Regions from separate parts of the Crystallibacter crystallopoietes genome, predicted to be linked through region 1. Evidence: riboswitches for the same ligand, from Rfam matches in the RefSeq annotation. Region 1 holds a riboswitch; the other holds the start of a gene.

The links. Region 1 has a riboswitch for glycine ahead of gcvP (aminomethyl-transferring glycine dehydrogenase). Riboswitches for the same ligand answer to the same signal wherever they lie in the genome.
Region 2: another riboswitch for glycine. It lies ahead of glyA (serine hydroxymethyltransferase); the one in region 1 lies ahead of gcvP (aminomethyl-transferring glycine dehydrogenase).

Annotation. Positions count from the first base shown of each region.
Region 1 covers NZ_CP018863.1:687,925-697,231, forward strand. Annotated here, with positions in the region: gene AC20117_RS03310 (L-serine ammonia-lyase) at 1-845, opposite strand, end outside; gene gcvH (glycine cleavage system protein GcvH) at 927-1,307, opposite strand; gene gcvT (glycine cleavage system aminomethyltransferase GcvT) at 1,448-2,584, opposite strand; gene gcvP (aminomethyl-transferring glycine dehydrogenase) at 2,601-5,468, opposite strand; glycine riboswitch at 5,519-5,625, opposite strand; glycine riboswitch at 5,626-5,725, opposite strand; gene AC20117_RS03330 (mycothiol transferase) at 5,816-6,337, opposite strand; gene AC20117_RS03335 (MFS transporter) at 6,388-7,653, opposite strand; gene AC20117_RS03340 (protealysin inhibitor emfourin) at 7,751-8,092, opposite strand; gene AC20117_RS03345 (M4 family metallopeptidase) at 8,089-9,153, opposite strand; gene AC20117_RS03350 (transporter substrate-binding domain-containing protein) at 9,293-9,307, shown strand, end outside.
Region 2 covers NZ_CP018863.1:2,016,286-2,025,592, reverse strand. Annotated here, with positions in the region: gene AC20117_RS09550 (amino acid permease) at 1-1,233, opposite strand, end outside; gene glyA (serine hydroxymethyltransferase) at 1,379-2,710, opposite strand; glycine riboswitch at 2,860-2,957, opposite strand; gene AC20117_RS09540 (ICP22 family protein) at 3,119-4,030, opposite strand; gene treS (maltose alpha-D-glucosyltransferase) at 4,200-6,545, opposite strand; gene AC20117_RS09530 (SDR family oxidoreductase) at 6,789-7,571, shown strand; gene AC20117_RS09525 (amidohydrolase) at 7,732-8,955, shown strand; gene AC20117_RS09520 (trimeric intracellular cation channel family protein) at 8,980-9,307, shown strand, end outside.

The sequences.
Region 1 (9,307 bases):
TTCACGGCCAGTGCGACGAGGTTCACCCATTCCTGCCAGTACTTGTGGTCCCGGTCCTTGTCTTCCTTGCGCAGCCGGTCATGCCAGTCAGGCGCACGACGGCGGACGTTCAGTCCCCCGGGCAGGACGCCTTCGCGCTTGATGGCGGAGTCCTTGCATTCCTCCATCACCTGCCAGATGTGAATCAGACCGGCGCGGATGTCCGCCTCGGAACGCGAGACCTTCTCGTTGAGCATCATGATGTCGCTGATACCCAGGCCGGTGTTGCGGCAGTGTTCCAGCAGTTCCGCCGCCGTCCGGAAGGGGTACGGCAACTCCTGCTTGGAGGCATCCAGCTCCCGCGCGGCCTCGTCTTCCTCGCCGTCGCGGACAATGAAGCCGCCCCCCACGGAAAAGAACGTCGCCTCGTGCAGGACTGCACCGGCGTCGTCGGTCACCTGGAATTTCATCCCGTTGGTGTGCCGCGGCAGCACGGTGAGCGGATGCTGCACCATGTCCTCGACCTTGTAGTCCAGAACCACACCGGCCGAGCCCTCAACCTGCGAGCAGAGCTGCAGCTCGCCGGTCGAGGCCATGTCTGCGAGACGGGATTCGACTTCATCCGGCAGGATCTGTTCCGGCTGGAAACCCTCCAGCCCCAGCATCACTGCCGTGAAGGTGCCGTGGCCGCGGCCGGTAGCTGCAAGGGACCCGTACAGGTCCACCCGCAGTCCGGCCACGCGGTCCAGCACTCCGGTCGAAACCAGCTCCTCGGCAAAGACGGCAGCCGCCCGCATCGGACCGACGGTGTGCGAACTGGAGGGGCCGATGCCCACGGTAAAGAGGTCGAATACGCCTACAGCCATGTTGGCTCCTTAGTGCCCTTCGGCGGCCTGTTGCCGCTTCCGGTTAGAGACGATGAATAACGACGGCGGTACCAGCGGCTGTTAGGACAGCTCGCCGCCGTTCTTGGAACTGTAATCCTCGGCCGAGAGCAGGGGGCCCTCTTCCGAAACGTTGACGGTGAACAGCCAGCCCTTGCCATACGGATCCGAGTTCAGCAGGGCCGGGTCGTCGATGGCGGCCTGGTTGACCTCGGTGATCTCGCCGGAAACCGGTGCGTAGATGTCGGAGACGGACTTGGTGGACTCCACCTCGCCGCAGGTTTCGCCGTGGGTGATCGTGGAGCCGACCTCGGGCAGGTCAATGTAGACCACGTCGCCGAGCGCGTCGGTGGCGACCTGCGAGAGGCCGACCTTGACCGGGCTGGAAGCATCCACCCACTCGTGCTCTTCGGAGTAACGCAGGTTGGAAAGAACTGTGCTCATGGGTAGAACCTTTCGAAAGAGGGGAAAAATCAGGAAGAACAGCGGCCGCCGGCAATAATCTGTAAACGCACGCCCGCACCGGTGAAGGGTGGATGTGCCTTACGACTGGACTATTGCCGGCAGCTTCGCAGCAGCGTTGCTTACTTGTCGCGCTTGTAGAAGGGCAGCGCCACGACCTCGAACGGCTCGGGCTTGCCGCGCAGGTCAACGTCGAGGCGGGTGCCGGGTTCGATGTGCTCGATATCGACATAAGCCAGCGCTACCGGGTAGCCGAGCGTGGGGCTGGGCTGGCCCGAGGTCACTTCGCCAACTGCCTGGCCGTCCTTGGAGACCGGGTAGTGCGAGCGGGCGGCGCGGCGGCCAAGGCCCTTCAGCCCGACCAGCTTGCGCTTGGAGCCGCGTTCCTTCTGGGCTTCGAGTGCGGCACTGCCGACGAATTCGCCTTCCTTCTTCAGCGCGACGATCGGGCCGAGTCCGGCGTCGTACGGGCTGACTTCCAGGGACAGCTCGTTGCCGTAGAGCGGCATGCCGGCTTCCAGCCGCAGCGAATCGCGGGCGGCGAGGCCTGCGGGCACCAGATCGAAGTCCTTGCCTGCCGACAGGAGGGCGGACCACAACGAAGCGGCGTTCTCGTTCGGGACGTAGATCTCGAACCCGTCTTCGCCGGTGTAGCCCGTGCGGGCCAGCAGCAGCTTGAGCGGAGCACCGCTCACGGTGAAATGGACCTCGTCCGCAGCGTAGTACTTCATCTCGGTCACCGTGGCGTGGTCGGCCGCGGCCACCAGCTGCTTCAGGATGTCCACGGAGTTGGGCCCCTGGACAGCCACCAGCGAGATGGACGCGGTGACGTCCTCCACCGTTACGTCGAAGTCCTGTGCACGCTCGGCCAGAGCCTCGGCAACGGCCTTGGCGTTGCCGGCGTTCGGCACCACCAGGAACTTGTCCTCCGCGCGGCGGTAGCTGATGAGGTCATCGATGATGCCGCCGTCTTCGTTGCAGATCAGCGAATACTTGGCCTTGCCTACGGCGACGGCGGAGAGCCGGCTCACCAGCGCGTAGTCGAGGAACTTGCCGGCGTCGGGGCCGGTAACCCAGACCTCGCCCATGTGGGAGAGGTCGAACAGGCCCGCGGCCTTGCGCACAGCGTGGTGCTCGGCCAGTTCGCTCTGGTACTTCAGTGGCATCTGCCAGCCGCCGAAGTCCGTAAAGGACGCGCCAAGCTTCTGGTGCTCTTCATACAGGGCGGTGTACTGCTTCGTAGCGGTTTCAGCGCTCATGGTCTGGAACCTTCCTCTAGTTTGCGAACTCTTCAATGGGCGGGCAGGAGCAGACCAGATTACGGTCGCCGGCGGCGCCGTCGATGCGTCCCACCGGCGCAAAGTACTTGTCCTGCTTCAGACCCGGCACCGGGAAGACGCCCTGTTCACGGGAGTACTTGCGGTCCCAGTCGCTGCTGATGGCGGCTGCTGCAGTGTGCGGGGACAGCCGCAGCGGGCTCTCCTCGACGCTGAAGTCGCCCTTGATGACCTGGTCGATCTCGCCACGGATGGCGATCATGGCTTCGATGAAGCGCTCGATCTCGGCGAGGTCTTCGGACTCGGTCGGCTCGACCATCAACGTACCCGCCACCGGGAAGGACAGCGTCGGGGCGTGGAAGCCGAAGTCGATCAGGCGCTTGGCAACATCCTCGGCGGTGACGCCGGACTTGGCGGTGAGTTCGCGCAGGTCCAAGATGCACTCATGTGCCACCAGACCGTCGTTGCCCGTGTACAGCACGGGGAAGTACTCGTTCAGACGGGAGGCAATGTAGTTGCCCGCCAGCAGTGCGGTCTTGGTCGCGTTGGTCAGCCCTTCGCCACCCATCATGGCCACGTAGGCCCAGGAGATCGGCAGCACGCCGGCGGAGCCGTACTCGGAAGCGGACACCGGTACGCCCTTGCCTTCGTGCTCGGCCAGTGCGGCGTTGCCGGGCAGGAACGGCACCAGGTGCTCGGCCACGGCGACCGGGCCGACGCCGGGGCCGCCGCCGCCGTGCGGGATGCAGAAGGTCTTGTGCAGGTTCAGGTGCGACACGTCGCCACCGAACTTGCCCGGCTGCGCCAGTCCCACGAGGGCGTTGAGGTTGGCGCCGTCGATGTAGACCTGGCCGCCGGCCGCATGCACAGCGTCGCAAACCTCACGGACGTCGGCGTCGTACACCCCGTGCGTGGACGGGTAGGTGATCATGATGGCGGACAGGCTGTCCTTGTGCTGCTCGATCTTGGCGTTCAGATCGCTGTGGTCGATGGTGCCGTCCTGGGCGGTAGCGACAACGACAACCTTCATGCCTGCGAGCACAGCCGAGGCCGCGTTGGTGCCGTGGGCCGAGGCCGGAATCAGGCAGACGTTGCGCTGCTCATCGCCGCGGGACAGGTGGTAGCGGCGGATGGCCAGCAGCCCGGCGTATTCGCCCTGGGATCCGGCGTTCGGCTGGATGGAGACGCCTGCGTAGCCGGTGATGGTGGACAGGCGTGCTTCCAGGTCCTCGATCAGTTCGCGCCAGCCCTTGGTCTGGTGCGCCGGAGCAAAGGGGTGGATGGAGGCGAACTCCGGCCAGGTCATGGATTCCATCTCGGCCGTGGCGTTGAGCTTCATGGTGCAGGAGCCCAGCGGGATCATGGTCCGGTCCAGGGCCAGGTCGCGGTCCGAAAGGCGGCGCAGGTAGCGCAGCATCTGGGTTTCGGAGCGGTGGCTGTGGAAGACCGGATGCTGCATGTAGGAAGAGGTGCGCTGCATGCCCTGCTCCAGGCCGAAGCCTTCCGGCTCGGCTGATAGGCCCGCCGCGATGTCCTCGGCGGCACCGGCCACGCCGAATGCCTCTGCGACAGCAGACAGGTGCTCCGCCGTCGTCGATTCGCCCGTGGAGATGCCCACGTGATCGGCGTCGATGACGCGCAGGTTGATGCCCTTGGCCTCAGCGGCCTTGATGACGTCGGCAGCCTTGCCCGGGACCTTGACCGTCAGGGTGTCGAAGAAGTGCTCGCTGACCAGTTCCAGCCCGGCGCCCTTGAGGACGGAGGCGAGGGCACGGGTCTGATTGTGCGCACGTTGGGCGATCGCCTTCAGGCCTTCCGGTCCGTGGTAGACGCCGTACATACCGGCGACGATGGCCAGCAGCGCCTGCGCGGTGCAGATGTTGGACGTGGCCTTCTCGCGGCGGATGTGCTGTTCGCGCGTCTGCAGTGCCAGGCGGTACGCAGGCAGGCCGGCGTTGTCCTTGGAGACTCCCACGAGGCGGCCGGGCAGCTGGCGCTCCACGCCCTTGTGCACGGCCATGTAGGCGGCGTGCGGTCCGCCGAAGAACAGCGGAACACCGAAACGCTGGGTATTTCCGACGGCGATATCCGCGCCCTGTTCGCCGGGAGGCGTGATCAGAGTCAGCGCCAGCAGATCCGCGGCCACGGTGACCATGGCGCCGCGTTCCTTCGCATCCGCGATCACCTTGCTGTGGTCGGCCACATGGCCGGACACACCCGGCTGCTGCAGCACAATGCCGGAGATCTCGCCCTCGGGCAGCCCAGCGGAGAGGTCGGCCACCTCAATCTCGAAGTCCAGTGCTTCGGCGCGGCCCTTGACGATGGCGATGGTCTGCGGCAGCAGGTCTGCGTCCAGGACGGTCTTGCCGTCGGCATGCTTCTTGTTGGCACGGCGCATCAGCAGCACGGCTTCAGCCACGGCGGTGGCTTCGTCCAAGAGGGAGGCGTTGGCGATTTCCAAGCCGGTCAGGTCGGAAACCATGGTCTGGAAATTCAGCAGCGCCTCGAGCCGGCCCTGGGAGATTTCCGGCTGGTAGGGCGTGTAGGCGGTGTACCAGGCCGGGGATTCCACCACATTGCGGCGGATCACCGGCGGCGTAATCGTGTCATAGTAGCCCTGCCCGATCATCTGCACGGCCGTGATGTTCTTGGCGGCGAGGGCGCGCAGATCAGCGAGGACCTCGGCTTCGCTGCGGGCAGCCGGCAACTCAAGCGGCGCGCTCTGGCGGATGTTCGCCGGAACTGCCGTGTCGACCAGGTCTTCGAGGCTAGTGTAGCCAAGCTGCTTGAGCATGGTCTCGGCGTCGCTGTTGCGCGGGCCGATGTGGCGCTCGGCAAATGTCGCAATGGTGGGTTGAACCGTCATGAAGGAACTCCAGTTATTGGCTGGCACGGTTGTACCAGGTGGATCGGGTTCCTCCCCGCTCTGTATTGGACCTGAGAGATTCCGCGGAAACTTTTCCAAGTTCCGCTTGCACCGTCGGTGAGCCGAGCCGTTAAGGTCGACTGCTTTCCAGAGTTGCCTGTCTGCGGCGGTACAGGGGCCTGAGAGATTCCTGGGGAGGTATTGCTCCTACGGCGCCCGCTGACATTCATCCAGCAGGACTCTCCCGCCGCAATTCGAAGGCATTATGCAGTTATGACACTTTTGAAGTGCGTTCTATCTTCTTGAATGGTAGCCGGTGAGGGCGAACACAAACAAGGCGGCCAGCATTAACCGCGTGCTTCGCGGAGCTGGACCATTCCTTTAACATAGGCGGCCTGCCCGGCGTGCTCCAAACAGTCGTCAATGACGCTGACAAGCCGGACGCCGAGGGTAACGTGCGGGTCCCAGCGCGTATCCACAATCCGGTCCAGCTCGTCTTCGGTCAGCGAACCGATGAACTCGAGGCTTTGGCGGTGCACCGCGTCGAAATACTCGGCCAGCAGGCTTCCGGATTCCACCGTGACGGCGCTGACCTGCTCCGACGTGTGGCCGTAGCCGGTTTCACGTGTGTCCAGCGGAAGGCCGAACAGTTCCGCCCAACCGCCTGAAGTCCAGCGCTGCTCCACACCGGCGACATCGGCAATGTGATCGTCCTGGATCCGGGTCAAATGCCAGATCAGCCAGGCGATCGAGTTGCCGGTCCCTCCGGGCCGTTCGGCCAGTTGGTCCGGGTCCAGTCCATCAAGCACCTCGTGGACCCGTTCCTGGATCCGGCCAAAAGCGTCTGCCAGCAGATCGTTGAACTTCATCTTCGCTCCTCGTAGATCCGGGATTGGCGGCAACGAACCCAGCCTATGCCTTACGCCCGCGGATGGTCCTCCAGATAGCGCGGTTTGCTGACAATGAAAGCACCGACGACGAGGACGACGAGCGATACGGCGAGCAGGCCGAACGATGTTGCCCACGTTCCGGTGATGTCTTTAAGCAGCCCGAAGGTCAGCGGCCCAAGGCAGGCAACGGAGTAGCCGATGCCTTGGGCAAAGCCGGAAAGCGCCCCCGAACCGGCGGTGGTCCTGGTCCGCAGGTTGACCAGCAGCAAGGCCATGGCAAATGTTCCCTGTCCCAGTCCTGCCAGCGTGATCCAGAGGATCGTGCCCGATGACGGTGACAGCAGCAGGCCCGCATATCCGCCGGCGTAGCAAAGCACGAACAGGGCTGCGAGCGGGAAGGGATTGCGCATTCTGGCGGCCAGGTAAGGAACCAGGAGGCTGGTCGGCAGGCCAAGGATGGCGTAATAGGACAGCAGGGTTCCACCCTCTGCCGCGTTCATCCCCGCGTCGAGCAGCAGCGGAGGCAGCCAGGTAAACATCGAGAAAGTGTTCGTGGACGTCCCGGCAAACACCATGGCCAGCCCCCAGGCCACCGGAGAGGACCAGACACGGACCTTCGCGTGGGGCACTGCGGCCAACGGGGGTTGAACGGCTTCTGCCCGCCGCGTTGCCCGCTCTCCCAGCAAAGTGGCCACCCACGGCCCGAGCGCCGCCAGGCTCACACCAGCCCAGATGCCGATCGACCAGCGCCAGCCGGACGTGTTTGCCAGCGGCACCGCCACCAACGGGCTGAAGGCGGTACTCACCGCCAGCAGGGTCACGTACAGGGAAGTCACCAGGCCGATACGGTCCGGGAAATACCGCTTGACCAGCGGCGGCATGACGATGTTGCCCAGCCCGTAACCCACCATGGTCACGGCGGAGAAGCCCAGGAACAGCGGCACGTCGGAGGCCAGCGCCCGTCCGATCTGGCCTGTCGCGGCCAGCACCAGCGAACCGAGCAGGACCGCGGGTATGCCGAGTTTTCTGATCAGTGCCGGGGTCGTAAAGCCTGCCAGGGCGAAGGCAGCGGTCGGCAGCATACCGAGAACGCCGATGGAGGCAGGGCCAAAGGGCAGCTCCTTGGAGATCTCCGCCAGCACGGGTGAAACACCCGAGACCGCGAGACGGAGGCTCAGTGCCATGATCAGGATGCCGGCGAGGACGATCAGGCGGCGCCGGCGAAGTCCGGGAACGGACGCGGTGTCCTTCGATACAGGCTGATTCGCAATCTGGGGTTGGTTTGTTCTAGGCACTCTGATTTCCGTCTGCAGGCAGGCTTGGCCGGCGGCTGGTGCCGGCTTCTTCACCATAGCTGTCTCGACGGCGGCCGCTGTCCCCACCTGAAGTCGGTTAACGCTCTCCGGAATCCTTGTCCCGGAAAAAGCCCTCCGTGCCCTGGGGACCGCGTTCGGCGCGACGGCCCTCTTGCTGCCGGGCGCTTTCCAGGGTGCGGTCCACCAGTTGCCGCCAGGGGCCGGTTACGTCTTGCTCGGGGAGGGAGGCCTCACGCTCGCCGGCGCTGATCCAGTACATGTAGCGGTCCGGCTGGTTCTGCGTCTGCGGGACATCGTCCCAAGGGCAGGATTCAATAATGGGCAGCCACTCGTCACGCAGTTCGGGCTGGCCCACTTCAACTGCCCAGCGCCTCGTCAGACCCGCGAATCCGCCGGTGCGCTTGACGCTGATCCTCATTCCAAGACGCCCACCTCAGTCCAGGCCGCCGTTACGGCCTTGAGTTCCTCTGAATCCTTACCGTAGCGGCTTTCCGCCGCACTTTCAGTAGCTGCCGCGAAACCTGCAAAGTCCGTATCCGCCACGACTTCCGTACCGGTGATTGTGTCGTACCAAATCAGGCCGGCGCGTTCCCAGGCGTTGCCGCCCAGGATCGAGGCCAGCCGGTAGAAGGCATGGTTGGGGATGCCGGAGTTCAGGTGCACTCCCCCGTTGTCGTCCGTGGTGTCGATGTAGTCCGCCATCGTGGCAGGCTGCGGATCCTTGCCGAGCACGTCGTCGTCGTACGCAGTGCCCGGTGCCTTCAGCGAGCGCAGGCCGTCGCCGCTGACCTGGTCGGTGAACAGGCCTTCGCCGATCAGCCAGCTCGCGTGGTCTGCACTGTGCCTCAGTTTGTACTGTTCCACCAAGGCGGCGAAGACGTCCGAAATCGACTCGTTCAACGCGCCGGGCTGGCCCTGGTAGACCAGGTTGGTGGTGTGTTGCGTGATGCCGTGGGTCAGTTCATGCCCGATGACGGACAGCGATTTGGTGAAGCGCTGGAAGACCCGCCCGTCGCCGTCGCCGAAAACCATCCGCGTGCCGTTCCAGAACGCGTTGTCATAGTCCTCGCCATAATGGACGGTGGCGCGAAGGATTCCGCCCCGGCCATCCAGCGCATTGCGTTGGTACGCGTCAGCGAAAAGCTCGAAGGTGGACCCCAACCCGTCGTAGGCTTCGTTGACCGCGACGTCTTCCACCGGGCCGTCGCCCTCGCTGCGCACGCGGATGCCGGGCAGCCGCTCCATGTTCTGGGCGTCATTGATCTGCCGGGTGGGATTCAGTCCTGTGGCCCGGATTCGCTGCGACGGCAGGAGGGTGGGCAGGGCCGGCATCTGCGCACGTTTGACGTTGCGGTTCCGGCGCATGGCAGCATCCCGGGCCAGGGCACGCTGGGCAGCTTCCGCCACAGGCAGCAGGGACCGGTCATCCAACCGGGCGAGCCGTCGGAGCAGGTACGGCGGAACAATAGAGCAGAACATGTGGACCTCCTTGCGTTGCCCCAAGCCTATGGTCCGGGTGTGACAACCTGTGGCAGCCACGGCATACGGGTATTCGTGCTCCATGACGGCCCGCTACGCTGGCAATACTCTGCCGAAATGATTAAGCGTGAGGGAACCGATGAAATCGAGCAAA
Region 2 (9,307 bases), 1.3 Mb from region 1:
GACCGGGCCACCGGGCATCTTGAACTTGGAAGCCTGATGCAGGCCGGGCCGGCGCTTGCGGAAGGCAAGGTAGCTGGCCAGGATGATGGACCAGACGAACATGAAGCACACGGCGGAAACCGTGGTCACCATGCCAAAGGCCTTGCCGACGTCGTCACCGGCGTAGAGCAGGGCCACGGACGAGAACAGCAGCACACAGGTCAGGAACAGCGCGTTGCGCGGCACCTTCTGCACCGACAGCTTGCTGAAGATCGACGGAGCGTCGCCGTCCTGCGCCAGGCCGAAGACCATGCGCGAAGTTGAGTAGATGCCGGAGTTGGCGCTCGACATGGCGGAGGTCAGGACCACCAGGTTGATCACCGTAGCTGCCATGCCCAGCCCGGCCAGCGAGAACATGCCGATGAAGGGGCTGTGTCCGGCCTCGAACTGGGTCCAGGGAGTGACTGCCATGAGGATGATGAGTGCACCTACATAGAAGAGCAGGATGCGGACCGGAATCGAGTTGATGGCCTTGGGCAGGTTCTTCTCGGGATCCTTGGTCTCGGCAGCGGTGGTACCCACCAGTTCGATGCCCACGAAGGCGAACACGGCGATCTGGAAGCCGGCCACGAAGCCCATGAACTCATTGGGGAAGAAGCCGCCGTGGATCCACAGGTTTTCGACAGTGGCCGGGCCGGCCTCGGACTTGAAGCCCGAAAGGATCATGTACAGACCCGTGAGGATCAGGGCCACAATGGCGACGATCTTGATCAGCGCGAACCAGAACTCGGTCTCGCCGAAGGCCTTGACCGTGACCAGGTTCAGCACCAGCAGGACGGCGATCGTGAACACGCCCGGAATCCACAGCGGGATGCCTGGAACCAGTTCGTTGGCGTAGCCGGCGATGGCGATGACGTCGGCAATGCCGGTCACGACCCAGCAGAACCAGTAGGTCCAGCCGGTAAAGAATCCGGCCCAGGGGCCGAGCAGGTCGCCCGCGAAGTCGCTGAAGGACTTGTAATGCAGATTGGACAGCAGCAGCTCGCCCATCGCCCGCATCACGAAGAACAGCATGAAGCCGATGATCATGTAGACGAAGATGACGGAGGGTCCGGCCGCGGAGATCGTTTTCCCCGAGCCCATGAAAAGCCCCGTGCCGATGGCACCGCCGATCGCAATCAGCTGGATGTGGCGGTTGCTCAGCTGTCTTTCCAGATGGGGTGCCCCGGATGACTGCACTGTTGCATCTTTCATTTACTACTCCTTCAGAGCGAGGATATTTCGCATGGCTGCATGGCCCTGGTTGTGGGTTGCATGCAGGTTGGTCAGGGCGCCGGCCGCTTCCCCATGTATGCGGCCGGCCCCTGGGCAGGGGCCCCGCGGTCCCTGCCAGTCCCGGTTAGGCGCCGGCCGTTGCCAGCGGTGCCACGTTCGGGTAGAGCGGGTGCGCGGCGGCCAAGGCCTCCACGCGGTGGCGCAGATCGGCGAGGCTTGCCTCGTCGTCGGCGATCAGCGCCTCAGCAATGATGTCAGCTACCTCGGTGAAGGCCGCTTCGCCGAAGCCGCGGGTAGCCAGTGCGGGCGTTCCGATCCGCAGGCCGGAGGTGACCATCGGCGGGCGCGGGTCGAACGGAACGGCGTTGCGGTTGACGGTGATGTCGATGGCCGCGAGGCGGTCCTCGGCTTCCTGGCCGTTCAGTTCGCAGTTGCGCAGGTCCACCAGTACCAGGTGCACGTCCGTGCCGCCGGAAACCACGGAGATGCCCTTGGCGGCGACGTCGGGCTGCATCAGGCGTTCGGCCAAGATGCTTGCTCCAGCGAGCACGCGCTCCTGGCGCTCCTTGAACTCCGGCGATGCAGCAATCTTGAAGGCCACGGCCTTGCCGGCGATGACGTGCTCCAGCGGCCCGCCCTGCTGGCCCGGGAACACTGCCGAGTTGATCTTCTTGGCGACGTCGGCGTCGTTGGTCAGGATGATGCCGCCGCGCGGGCCGGCCAGCGTCTTGTGCGTGGTGGAGGTGACAACGTGGGCGTGCGGCACCGGGCTGGGGTGCAATCCGGCGGCCACCAGGCCGGCGAAGTGCGCCATGTCCACCATGAGGTAGGCACCGACGGCGTCGGCGATCCGGCGGAATTCGGCGAAGTCCAACTGGCGGGCGTAGGCGGACCAGCCGGCCACGATCAGCTGCGGCTTGTGCTCGTGGGCCAGGCGCTCCACTTCCACCATGTCGATCCGGTGGTCTTCTTCGCGGACCTGGTACGGAACCACGTTGTACAGCTTGCCGGAGAAGTTGATCCGCATGCCGTGGGTCAGGTGGCCGCCGTGGGCCAGGTTCAGCCCCATGATGGTGTCGCCGGGCTTGATCAGCGCGTGCATGACCGACGCGTTGGCCTGGGCACCGGAATGCGGCTGGACGTTAGCGTAGGCCGCCCCGAACAGGTCCTTCACGCGGTCGATGGCCAACTGCTCGATGACGTCGACGTGCTCGCAGCCACCGTAGTAACGCCGTCCCGGGTAGCCTTCGGCGTACTTGTTGGTCAGCACGGAGCCCTGCGCCTGCATAACTGCGGCGGCGGTGTGGTTCTCCGAGGCGATCATTTCCAGGCCGTCGCGCTGGCGGGTGAGCTCGTCGTCGATCTTGGCGGCGACCTCGGGGTCCAGCTCGGACAGCTGGCTGTTCAGGCTCGGGGACACGACCTGTTGGAAAGTGGACGGTGACTGGATGGTCATAAGGAACTCCATATTTCAGGCAGCGCACAACACGCCACGATGATTCGGGTTCCTCCCCGCTCTGTCTGGGACCTGAGAGTTTCCGCCGCCCCCGTGGGGGCCGCTTGCACCGTCGGTGAGCCGGTTGCCCGGCTGCTTTCCAGAGTTGCCTAGCCGCGGCGGTACGTGGGCCTGAGAGATTCCTGGGGAGGAGTTGCTCCTACGGCGCCTGACGAACGTACCGGCAGGACTCTCCCGCCGCAGATCAAAAGCGTTGGGCCACAGCTTCGTGACCCGCCTCACACAGATTAGCGGCACGCGAGGAGCTAACGCAACATCATTTCTTTACTGCCTAGTCAGCGGCGGATCCGCTGCAGACGATGTACGACGCCGGCACTCACCTGAGTGCCGGCGTCGCCTGGGCAGGCCTTATTGCTCGGTGCCGGTCTGGTCGCCTTCGGTCAGACCGCTGTCCACGGGTGCCGGATCGACGGCGCCACTGTCGTCCGGCACGGCTTCCTGCCCGGCATCCTGCTGGCCAGCGCCGGAGTCGGTGACGACTTCCGGCTCCGCTACTTCGCCCGTTTCGGAGCCGGGCGCCGGAACCGGTTCGGGCACGGTCTCCACCGGCCCCGTGCCGTCGGTCTGGTCGGTGGCCGGGTCCTCGACCATTGCTGATCCGTCTGTTCCGGAGGTATCACCGGAGGTCTCGCCTGTAGTCCCGGTCTGGCCGGCGCCGTCGTCGACCTGCCCGGGCTCAGCCTCGCCGGGCTCCGTGGTTTCGCTTCCGTCCTCGGCCGGGGCCGCGGTTCCGGTCAGGACGCGGCCCAAGGTTGTCTGCTGCTCGGCGGCCGGGGTGCTGCTGGTCGACGATGCAACCAAAGCCGAAATGGGCTTGCTGGTTCCCAGTTCGATCATCGTGATGCCTGCCATGGCGATCAGGAAGGAGGCTGCGCTGACCACTCCGATCTTCACCCAGGTCCGGGGCGTAAAGCGGCGGGCAGTGAGCTTGGCCTTGAAATCCGCGACGGCACTGGGAACACCGGCGCGCTCGGTTCCGTCGTCGCTCGCAGGCAAGCCGCCGTTGCGCAGGCCGCGCAGCCGCGGCACGGGCAGGGTCTTCCGGGCCGCGACGGCGGCGGAACTCAGCGTCCTGGCGTAGATGGCTGCGGCAACCGTGGCGATGACCGAACCAAGGGCAGCGCCGATCAGCGTTCCCGCGACACCGAGGAAGGAACCCGCGAAGGCCGAGGTCACAGCGGCCAGGGCGGAGGCAATAGTTTGGGCACCGTTGAGGCCGAGGAGTTTCGGCTTATCTTCGGCGGAGGAGTCTTCAGCCATATTTCACACACACTTCGGGTAGGCAAAGTTACGGAAAGGTAACGCCGGTTCCACCGAACCGGTTCCCCGCCTACCGCGTTTTCATGTGAGATGCTGGTCACATTCGGAGCGCGCTGGGCATTACCCCAGATCAGGACGTGACAGGGGCTGACGTGCCTGCGCCGCAGGCTCAGCCGGCAGCCGTGCCCGCGTCCCTGTCCGCGCCTGCTTCCGCCTCAGCCGCCGCCTCCGTGTCCGGCTCCTCTTCTTCGGGCAGGGTCACCAGCAGCGCGGTTCCCTGGTACGGCTCCAGCTGGATATAGAAGCTGTGCAGATCATCCACACTGCCCACCTCTTCACCGCTGAACAGATCGGTCACCAAGGCTCCGGTTTCCAACTGCTCGGAGCGCACCGTGCCGGCCATCTCCTGGTCAGAGAAGTTCAGGACGGTGACTTCGCAATCGCCCGATTCCAGCTGGTGCACCATGACCAGCATGCCGCGGTGTGAGACGTCCGGAACATCGAGCAGGGCGCTCTTGGCGATGCCGTACTGCTCCCGGACGGCCAGAATTTTGGCTAGCTGCCGCGCGAAAGAGGACTCGTCCGCGAGCTGGTCCGGCAACGTCCCGTACAGGCTGACGGCCTTGGGCATTCCGGAGGTCGGAGCCTGTCCGGTGTGGTTGACTCCCATCAGGTCGTGGGCGCCCCGGTTGATCCAGCGGGTGTCGCCGCGGGACAGCAGCGGGGCCACCTGCGACCGGTCCAGCGTCAGCATGCCGCACAGGTCCCACCCGGAGAGCGCGAAGACGCCCGGCTGCAGCGCGTTGTACATGGCCAGCAACAGGTGCACCTTGCGGACCTCGATGGTCTGCTCCGGCGTGATGGTGCTCAGGTCCTTGATGCCCAGCACCGCGGTGATCACGCTCGCCGTCGTACACGCAATGCCGTTGGCCGTGAAGACCAAGTTATAAGGTGCGGCCTCCCCGGTAATGCCGTCCCGCAAGGTCTGCTGCACTTTAAGGGCCAGTTCCGCGCCGGTCAGTTCCTCGCCGTCGAGCTCATAGATATCGTCTTTGTGCTTGGTGGTGAAGTGCACCAGTTCGTAGGTCAGTTCGTCATGGTTCTGCAGCGCGTGGACCAGGGAGGCCTGGTCCACGCCGATCTCCATGGCCAGACGCAGGGTCAGCCGGAGGAATTCGGTATCCGCGGTGACCAGGGCGTGGTGGTAGCCGGGGCGGGTGACAAAGTCGTAGGACAGGTCGGGGCCATTGGCGGAGGTGGACTTGATGTCGTCAATGCTCAGGTTCAGTTCCTGGAACGTGAAGCCGCCGACCTTGCGGACCATGCTGCCGATGATCTGGTTCGCGGCCTCGGAAATGGGATGGCCCTCGGACCAGCCCGGCGTTTCCTCGGCACTCTTCTCCACGCCCAGGAAGCCGTTGGCATCCAGCCGCAGCGCGCCGGTGCCCAGGTCCACCAGCGAGTGCAGGGCGTCGCCCATCACCAGGCGCATGCCTGAGAAGGTGGGATCCAGCCAGTTGATGGACGGCTGGCCCGCCTTGAAATAGTGCAGGTACACCCACCGCCGCATCTGGCCGGTAACGTCCAGGACCGGGCCGGTGGCGCTCCAGTTGGTCTCCTTGACTCCGGGCTCATAGAAAATGACCCGCTGCAGTTCGCCGATGATGTACCCGGCCTTCTGGAGGGCGCGTTCGGTTTCGGCGTCGATATTGACCGCGTCTTCGCCCTCGGGCACCTCCGGCAGCAGGTGCCAGTCCGACTCGGGGATGTCGATCATGTGGTAAATGCCCGGGTAGTCGCGGAAGTTCATCTCGGCCAGCCGGAAGTCCGCACCCTTGCCGGTATGTCCGGGCACGATGTCATCCACAATGGTTCCGCCGTGGTCGTTGGCGACCTGGCACATCTCGCGGAACTCGTCCTCGGTGCCGAACATCGGATCGATGGCCATGCTGATCCGGTCGAAGTGGCCGTCCACGCTCGGCGTCTGCTCCCAGCCAGAGAGCCCGCCGGCCAGTTTCACGGGTCCGGTGTGGATGGCGTTGATGCCGATCTGCTCGAATGCCTCCCACAGACCAGGATCCCCCAAGGCCCCGAGGAAAGACTGCCCGGGCTTGGTCATGAAGGACAGCGGGTAGGCGGTAAACCACACCGAGGCCCGCTCCACCGCGGCCCGCGGGTTCGGCCAGGCGAAGGGGTTCTGCCACATGCTGGCCTGGCCCGAAAGCTGGCGGCCCAGCACCTTGGCGTCGCCGAGCATGGACTGGTTGCGCAGCCACTCCACATAAACAGTGTTGCGGGCATCCGGCTCGAACGGCGGCTGGCCCGGATTGAAGTGGCGCCGCCGAGCCTTGGGGCGCAAAGCCCGCGGACGAGCCGGATAGAACTGCTCGTCGAAGTTGATCTCCGAGATGTGCGCCTCAAGCGCCTCCTCCTGCACGGCATCCGGGTCGGCAGCTTCGGAGCCGCCACCAGAACCGTCGTCAAGGTGTTCCGTCGAAGAAAGCGAATCGACCATCGAGATATCTCCTTGATCATCCTGCAGGCACCGGCCAGTACTGACTTCTTCCACACTGCCAGACGCAGGGAAACCAAACCAGTGCACCTCCGCAATCGGGTGTGCAACGGACAAAACCGCGGCGTGGCGGCGTAATGTCCGCAGAGTCACATCCGATTTTGGATGATTAGCCCGCATTCATGCGTTTGCATAGATAGCGGTCGGCCAACCAGCCGGTCCATCGAATGGGAAAGAAGGCAGAACATGCAAAGGTTCTCAGGTAAATCCGTCATTATCACCGGCGCCGGATCCGGGCTCGGCCGTGCGGCGGCACTCCAGGTCGCCAAGGAAGAGGGCAAGCTGACCCTGGTGGATCTGAACGAGGCCGGCCTGAAGGAGACCGCGGAGGAAATCCGCCAGGTCGCACCCAATGCCGAGGTGCTGAACGTTACCGCCAACGTTGCCAACGAGTCCGAGGTCGAGAACTATGTCGCCGAGGCCGTCAAGCGCTTCGGCCGGATCGACGGGTTCTTCAACAACGCCGGTATCGAAGGCAAGCAGAATCCCACCGAGGACTACGGCTCCGATGAGTTCTCCAAGGTTGTCAGCATCAACCTCAACGGTGTCTTCTACGGTCTCAAGCACGTCCTGAAGGTCATGAAGGAACAGGGCTCCGGCTCGATCGTGAACACCGCTTCCGTCGGCGGCATCCGCGGCGTCGGCAACCAGTCCGGCTACGCCGCTTCCAAGCACGGCGTCGTCGGCCTCACCCGCAACTCGGGCGTCGAGTACGGACAGTACGGCGTGCAGATCAACGCCATCGCTCCGGGTGCCATCATGACCCCGATGGTCGAGGGCTCGCTCAAGCAGATCGACCCGGAGAACTGGGAAGAGGTCGGCAAGGGCTTCGTTGAGCCCAACCCGATGAAGCGCTTCGGCAAGCCCGAAGAGGTCGGCCACCTGGTCGCCTTCCTTCTCTCCGGCGACGCGGCCTTCATCAAAGCCGCGGTCATCCCGATCGACGGCGGCCAGTCCTACAAGTACTAAGGACTCCCGGCACAACTGACAGCGCGACCCTCCACCGTGACGACGGCGGAGGGTCGCGTTTTCGTTGTTACGATGAGTCGAACCGCGGCCTCCGCTTGAGGGCAGGCGCCTTGTGCCGCAGCCTACTGCCGTGGAAGCGCCTGGAGAAACCGAGGAAAAAATGCCAGCACCTGTCCTGTTGACCGACGAGCAGCGCACCCGCATGCATGACCTCTACCGTCAGCTGCATGAGCACCCCGAGCTCTCCATGCAGGAGCACCGGACCGCCGCACTGGTGCAGGCCGAGCTGGAGCAATGCGGGATCGATACTTTCAGCTGCGGCGGCACCGGCGTCGTCGGCGTGCTGCGTAACGGCGAAGGACCGGTGGTGGCGTTCCGCGCCGATATCGACGCGCTGCCGATCAAGGAAGACACCGGCCTGCCCTTTGCCAGCACCGCTACCGGCACCTTGGCGGACGGAACCGAAGTTCCCGTCATGCACGGCTGCGGCCATGATGCCCACGCCGCAGCCCTGCTTACGGCCGCTCGACTGCTCGCCGGCGCCAAGGACCGTTGGGCAGGAACTATCGTGTTCATTTTCCAGCCCGGCGAGGAAACCGGGGCGGGCGCCAGGGCGATGGTGGAGGACGGCCTGTGGGAAAAGGCGCCGAAGCCCGAGGTGGTCTTCGGCCAGCATGTCATGCCGGGGCTGGCGGGCACCGTCCAGTACGTGCACGGCCACCCTATGACTCAGGCGGATTCGTGGAAGGTCACTCTGCACGGCCGGCAGTCCCACGGCTCGCAGCCGCAGGACTCCATCGATCCCATTGTGCTCGGCGCCCACATCATCACCCGCATCCAGACCATCGTGTCCCGCGAGGTGGATCCCCGCCGCTCGGCCGTGGTCACCGTCGGCACCTTCCATGGCGGCTTGAAGGAAAACATCATTCCCTCCAGCGCCGAATTCACCCTCAATGTGCGTGCCTTCGACGAATCCGTGCGCGACACCGTGCTCGGGGCGCTGCGCCGGATCATCAAGGCAGAGGCCGATGCGTCCAACGCGCCCGAACCCACCATCGAGGTGCTGTCCTCCTTCCCGCCGAACCTCAATGACCGGCAGGCAACGGACGACGTCGTCAAAGCCTTGCGGCAGGAACTCGGCGAGGCCAGCGTCATCGAGGGCGAGCCGGTGATGGCCTCGGAAGACTTCGGCCATCTGGTCGAGCCCATTTGCGTTCCCTCCGTTTTCTGGTTCTTCGGCGGCCATCCGGCGGAAACGCTGGCCGCAGAACGCATCCCGGTCAACCATTCGCCGCTCTTCGCCCCGGTCATGGAACCGACGCTCTCCACCGGTGCCCGCGCCGCCGTGGCTGCAATCCTGTCCAAGGTCGGTCTTGAGCGCTAGGCAGCAAGGGGCGCGGCCGTGGACATCCTGCTGATACTGGATCTTTTCGGCACGTTCTTCTTCGCCGTGTCCGGCTGCCTCCTGGCCGCCCGCCGGAACTTCGACATCGTCGGCTCCCTGCTGCTCGGGTCCCTGGTGGGGCTCGGCGGCGGCGTCATCCGCGACCTGATCATCTCCCAGTCCGTCCCGACCGCCTTCGTCGAACCGATTTACCTGGTTGCCCCGGTCCTGGCGGCCGTCATCGTGTACTTCCACGTGCTCGGTGTGCAGCGGTTCCGGCGGACACTGCTCATTTTCGACGCCGGCGGGCTGGCCCTGTTCTGTGTCACCGGCACGCTGAAGGCTCTGGATT